DNA from 2 places in the Gottfriedia sp. NPDC057948 genome. Region 2 is predicted to be linked to the other one. Evidence: a T-box and tRNA genes for the amino acid it is inferred to sense, from the RefSeq annotation. Region 2 holds a T-box; the other holds one or more tRNA genes.
What was found. The T-box of region 2 lies ahead of ACFVRR_RS23135 (glycine--tRNA ligase). A T-box ahead of a tRNA ligase gene usually reads a tRNA of that ligase, here a tRNA-Gly.
Positions count from the first base shown of each region.

Region 1: it encodes a tRNA-Gly, which carries the amino acid that the T-box ahead of ACFVRR_RS23135 (glycine--tRNA ligase) is inferred to sense. The anticodon was not compared.

Region 1 is NZ_JBHVPN010000007.1:42,967-46,389, forward strand. Features, by position in the region: gene ACFVRR_RS12805 (hypothetical protein) at 1-607, opposite strand, end outside; gene ACFVRR_RS12810 (DUF4240 domain-containing protein) at 724-1,281, opposite strand; tRNA gene ACFVRR_RS12815 (tRNA-Arg) at 1,495-1,568, opposite strand; tRNA gene ACFVRR_RS12820 (tRNA-Gly) at 1,572-1,645, opposite strand; gene ACFVRR_RS12825 (metallophosphoesterase family protein) at 1,882-2,385, opposite strand; gene ACFVRR_RS12830 (XTP/dITP diphosphatase) at 2,385-3,005, opposite strand; gene rph (ribonuclease PH) at 3,030-3,423, opposite strand, start outside.
Region 2 is NZ_JBHVPN010000028.1:1,553-4,975, forward strand. Features, by position in the region: gene ACFVRR_RS23135 (glycine--tRNA ligase) at 84-1,469, opposite strand; T-box leader at 1,550-1,729, opposite strand; gene ACFVRR_RS23140 (hypothetical protein) at 1,941-2,369, shown strand; gene ACFVRR_RS23145 (ABC transporter ATP-binding protein) at 2,817-3,423, opposite strand, start outside.

The DNA of each region.
Region 1 (3,423 bases), on a different contig from region 2:
CGATTGATTGTTCTTGTAAAATAAACAAAATAAAACTTTGAATTAATGGATTTGCTTTGGTGCTTTTTAATATTTCGCTTATTTGATCGATAACAAGATTACAATCTAAATTTCTTAATTCATTAATTAATTCAAGTTGCTTATCAATCGGCTCAGAATTTTCAACGATTTTATGTAAATTAAGAACTTCACCCTTAATGCCTTCACGATCTGAAATTACTTTCTTTGATAATGAGAGCATCGCTTGAAACTTATCCATCTGATTTTCATCAATCCGTTTTTGAGTGAGTAATTTTTTTATATTTTTTTGTAATTCTTCATATTCTTTTAATTGAAATAAAATGCTTATGTACACTTCAATTGCTTCATCACTCTCAAAAGGCCCGAAAACTAAATCCTCACATCTTTCCATAGCTTCTTTAGCCTGATTTCCTTCTAAAAGACACGCGACTGCAGCAAGCTCTGTTTGTGAATTATGCTCATTCATTTCTTTTAATTGATTACATAACATTAAAGCTTTACTAAAATTTTTTTCTTCTAATGCTTTTTTGCCTAAATTTATTATCCGATCCTTCAGTTTAGGAAAAAAGACAATATTGTCTTCCATGTTACTCTCCCCTAACATTTGTTATTTCCTGCACAAACTAGTTATGAAAAAGTGTATCATGAATTAAAATTATTTAAAATATTAAAGATACGTGTATGAATGAATCTGTTTTAGCTTTAGTACCCTAACGGTTTATTGCCAAATCTTTTCCATAGCTTTGGGAACTTAGCTTTTAGTTCGTCTTTTGATTTCCAATCGATTGATAATTGTTGTTCAGGATAATCATAGCCTTTACTCTCAATTAATGAATTGAACTCATTCCACAATTGATCATCCCAATCATCATCGCCTTTACGCTTGATTGTATACGCTTGTAAAGCTAGATCTAACATATCTTCCAATTCTGGCGTAAGTCCTTCTTCTTCATAAACTGGAAAGATGTATTCAGCTAAATAATCTGGGTCATTTAACGTTTTCTTGTAAACTTGTTCTCCTTGTCCAATTAACCAAGCTCTAAAATGTACAAATGAATCCTCAGAACAGCCATCCATGATGATCCATGCAGCTCCTAAAAGATTTGTAGTATACGCTTTGGAAAAATAAGTTTCAAAATGAATTTCAAAACTAGCTATCTCTTCCTCTGTTTGTTTAGCTAAATGATTTATTACCCATTCATACGGTTCTTCAACAATATGCATTTTGGATATTAAGCTCCAAAATCCATTTTCATTCATTTATATCACTCCACTCTTTTTATTTATACTAAAATAACATAACTAGTATAAATTTAATGATGACCTAAGACTTCTATTAATTAATAAGAACCCATCCTAATTTATATAGTAAACGTAAATCATCATATTATTTCAAAAGTTCCTTAATTAAAAGTAATTAAAATACAAAAAAAGACACTTATTTTACATTTCGTAAAACAAGTGTCTTTTGGACGTCCTGAGAGGGATTCGAACCCCCGACCGACGGCTTAGAAGGCCGTTGCTCTATCCTGCTGAGCTACCAGGACATATGGAGCGGGTGATGGGAATCGAACCCACGACCGAAGCTTGGAAGGCTTCTATTTTACCATTAAACTACACCCGCATATTTGTTATTTATTTTTAGTTTCTTTGTGACATCACCCTGTCGACATAATTTAGTATAGTCGTTATGGAAATTAAAGTCAACACTTTTTTAAAACTTTTTTCCAAAATAAAGGAAAAAATTTTAAAGTTGTATAATTACCTTAGTTTATTAAGGTTTTCCGGCTTTTAGTACACCGAATTTTTTTGTTTTTGATAAGGTTAGTAGCGTATAAGCTACTAACCCCCATTAATTCATTATAATTTAAATGAAGTAGAAGTAAGCACTGTTCCATCTGTATTATAAAAAGTAACACTTGCTTTCTTATCAACTGTTTCAAGAATGGCATATGTCTTTTCTTTTCGCATTCTCGGTAATAAAATGCTGCCAGGGTTAATAAAAAGCACACCATCAATTACTTCGGCTCCTAATACATGTGAGTGACCGAAGCAAGTAATTGTTGCTCCAACTTCTTTACAACGATAATACAGCTTTTGTAATGACTGTTTTATTCCATGTAAATGACCATGTGTTGCATAGATTGTATATTCATTCCCACGGTGAATAAATTCTTCAGGGAATTCTCCTCTGAAATCACAATTCCCTCTTACAACATTATAATCCTTTAGTTCCTTAGCATTTACTTCTAATTCCGAATCTCCACAGTGTATCATTAAATCTACACTGTCTCGATATCGTTCGGCAATTTCTTGCAATGGTTTTGTCAATCCGTGGCTATCACTTACAATTAGTACTTTCATTAATTTGATCCTCTAAATAAAAAATCTTTATCTTCTTTATTTATAACATTCATTAATGATTTAATTGCATTTGCGCGATGACTTAAGCCACCTTTTTCATTTGTTGTTAATTCAGCCATCGTTTTATCTAATTCTGGCAAAAAGAATATTGGATCGTAGCCAAAACCATTTGTTCCTCTTTTTTCATTGGCAATATATCCTTCAACTGTACCATGAACAGTGATTGTTTCTTTACCTGTAACCGCTAAAGCTAAAGCACAATAAAATCGCGCAGTTCTTTTTCCAGGAAAAACACCTTCTAGTTCACTTAATACTTTTTGTAAATTATCTTCGTCACTTTTATGTAATCCAGCATATCTGGCAGAATAAACGCCTGGTCTACCTTCAAGTGCATCCACTATTAAACCGGAGTCATCTGCAATGACTGGCGTATTTAACTCACTCGCTAAATACTCAGCTTTTAAAACCGCATTTTCTTCAAATGTAGTTCCTGTTTCTTCAATTTCTTGAATTTCAGGAAAGTCTTTTAAAGACTTAACTTGAAATCCCATCGGGTTAAAAAGTGCTTCAAAATCCTTCACTTTGCCTTTATTATTTGTCGCAATAATGATTGTTTCCATCCCTAAAGCCTCTCCTCGAAATGATTATTGAAATTTAATACCTTCTTGTAATAACACTTCTTTTTGTTTTTCAATTAGAGATTTAATGCCTAATTCACCCAAAGATAGTAACTCATTTAATTCTTCTCTTGAAAATGTTGCTTCTTCACCAGTACCTTGCAGTTCAACAAACTGTCCTTTTCCAGTCATAATAATATTCATATCAACACTTGCAGCTGAATCTTCTACATAATATAAATCTAGTACTGGTCCAAAGTCATCTAAAATACCAACTGAAGTTGCTGCTAAATAATCTTTTACAGGATACGATTTCAATTTATCCATTTTAATTAATTTATCAAAAGCAAGCATCATTGCAACAAATGCACCAGTAATTGAAGTAGTTCGTGTTCCTCCATCTGCTTGAATTACATCACAA
Region 2 (3,423 bases):
TAAATTTCTTAAACTTTAAACAAGCTTTAGTAAAATATATGAAAAAAGATGTCCAAAAGGACACCTTATTTCTAAAAACTAAATTAAAATTTAATTTTATTTGCTAAAAATGATTGTAATTCACTTATTGCAACACGAGTTTGCTCCATAGTGTCACGGTCACGAACTGTTACTTTTCCGTCTTCAATTGATTCGAAGTCGTAAGTAATACAGAAAGGAGTACCGATTTCATCTTGACGTCTGTAACGTTTTCCAATTGAACCAGTTTCATCAAAATCAACATTGAAATCTTCTGCTAAAGAAGCAAATACTTCTTGTGCATTTTCTGATAATTTTTTAGATAATGGTAAAATCGCTGCCTTATATGGTGCTAATGCAGGATGTAGACGCATTACTGTACGAGATGTACCATCTTCTAATGCCTCTTCTTCATAAGCATCAATTAAAAATGCTAATGTCACACGATCTGCACCTAATGATGGCTCGATACAATATGGAACGTATTTTTCATTTGTAATTGGATCATGATATGTGAAATCTTCTGTTGAATATTCCATATGTTGTTTTAAATCATAATCTGTACGAGACGCAATGCCCCATAATTCGCCCCAACCAAATGGGAATTTATATTCAAAGTCAGTTGTCGCGTTACTATAGTGTGATAATTCATCCGCACTATGTTCACGTAAACGAAGATTTTCTTCATTCATACCTAAAGCTAATAGCCATTTATTAGCAGTTTCTTTCCAATAAGAATACCACTCTAATTCTTCACCTGGTTTACAGAAGAATTCCAGCTCCATTTGTTCAAATTCACGAGTACGGAACGTGAAATTTCCTGGTGTAATTTCGTTACGGAAGCTTTTACCTATTTGAGCAATACCAAATGGTACTTTCTTTCTCATTGTACGTTGAACATTTTTGAAGTTTACGAAAATACCTTGAGCTGTTTCTGGACGTAAGAAAATTTCATTCGTACTTGACTCAGTAACACCTTGGAATGTTTTAAACATTAGGTTAAATTGACGAATATCTGTAAAATCATGGCTACCACAATCAGGACAAGCAATTTTATGTTCCTCAATCAATTTAGCCATTTCTGAAAAGGGAAGACCATCAACGATTATTTCCATTCCTTTTTCTTCAAGTGCATTTTCGATTAATTTATCAGCACGATGACGAGCTTTACAATTTTTGCAATCGATCATTGGATCATTAAAGTTACCAATATGACCTGAAGCTTCCCAAGTACGTGGATTCATTAAGATTGCAGCATCTAATCCAACATTATATGGACTTTGTTGAACAAACTTTTTCCACCAAGCTTTTTTCACATTATTTTTTAATTCAACACCTAGTGGACCATAATCCCACGTATTTGCTAAACCACCGTAAATTTCAGATCCTGGAAATACAAATCCTCTGTGTTTAGCATGACTTACTATGACATCCATTGTTTTTTCTGACATTTCATCTACCTCCAATTTTCAATTGTTTTTTGAAAATGCAAGAATGAAATAAAAAAGCTCTCATCCTTAGGCATTTTCTGCCTAGGGACGAGAGCTGTATGTGCACCCGCGGTTCCACCCTAGTTGACAATTAAAAAAATTGTCCACTTTAAGAATTAACTCAGGAATGCCTTTCGCTAAAGGTTTTGATTGAGCTCACACTATCCTCAATTCGCTATACAAAATTATCTTTAGGTACTTCTTTCCGTCAACGTTATATGTAATAAATAATATGTTGTTATTTTAACAAAGTGACAATGATTAAGTCAAATATTATTATGAACAATTTTGATAAAAAAATACCGTGAATTTTTTGAATATTCCAGGGCATATTTCATGTAAAGATAAAACCTTTACAGTATGAGCATTAATTGGTATGATAGAAAAGTTGTTTTATTTATATACCAATACTATCAGAAGGGAGTGCTAGTTTTGAGTAGCAGCATTTTTTTAAAGAAAAAGAAACGTTCAGCAGTATTGCTTGATAAACATCATTCCATTCGTTTATTAAAGACAAACAAAAAGCGAATCGTGAACAAAAGAAACAATAAAATAAAAGGGTTCGAACAATTACTTGTTAGAGAATTAAACGAGGAAATGATTTCATCTTCAAACAGTACGGTAAATGAAATTTCTGAAAATGTAAATTCAGTAGTGATCGAAGGACTTCCAGTAACATTTCTTCTAAAGCTTGGAAAAGAGTTTTTCTCAGATTTAGAAGCAGTGAAGTACTATTATAATAGTAAACATGAAGATTTTTACAAGAATCGTAGTTTACTAGAGGAATCACTTCAATCTTCAATTAACAATGCGTCAAGTGAAGAACAATTAAAAATTTCGGAATTTATTTCTAATAAATAATCATTATTAATGAGGGAATCCTTAAGGGGTTCCCTCTTTTATATTATTGGGAAAATCTTAGTAAGGTACCGACCGATTCAACTGCAAATAAACCTTAAAGTACAGCAAATAAGAAACTTAATAGTACAAATGAACGTTGAAAACTTGCAAATGAATGGCGGACTGCCAATAAAATCAGTGTATCTGCAATTAAAATCACCGAAGCTACAATTAAAATCAGCAAATCTGCAAATAAAATTACCGATTCTGCAATTAAAATTCACCAAATCTGCCATTTATCTTTATATAAGTCTGGAAATAGACTTAAAATGATCATTGCCTCCTAGATATCTACTCTTTATATTAATTTTCACACTCATTCACATCAAAAAAGAGATGTTCATATGTCAGTTGACCCGACTCATGATACATCCCTTTTCCTTTATCTATTTTTGATTTGCAGATTCATTAAGCTAAATAGGCTTTTTTCACTTCTTCATTATTCATTAATGTCTTTCCTTCACCAACCATTTGGATCTCACCAGTTTGAATTACATACCCGCGGTGAGCAATTTGTAATGCTTGGTAAGCGTTTTGTTCGACTAATAAGATTGTCATTCCTTGTTTATTTAGTTGCTCAATGATTTCAAATATTTGTTCAACGATAATTGGAGCAAGGCCCATAGATGGTTCATCTAGCATTAGCAAGGATGGTCCCATCATCAGTCCTCTACCAATCGCTAGCATTTGTTGTTCTCCTCCACTCATCGTACCACCTTTTTGGCTTAAACGCTCTTTCAGTCTTGGAAAATAATCAAATACCATTTCCATGCGGGCAGCGATTAGTTTTTTATCTTTAACTGAGAAAGCACCCATCTCTAAATTTTCTTTTACACTTAATTTAGAAAAGATTCTTCTTCCTTCTGGTACATGGGCGATTCCTTTTAAGGCAATTTCATGAGATTGTAGCTTTATTATTTCTTCACCTTTATAAATCAGCGTTCCAGATTTTGGTTTAACTTGGCCACAAATCGTTTTTAGAGTAGTAGATTTTCCAGCACCGTTACTTCCAATT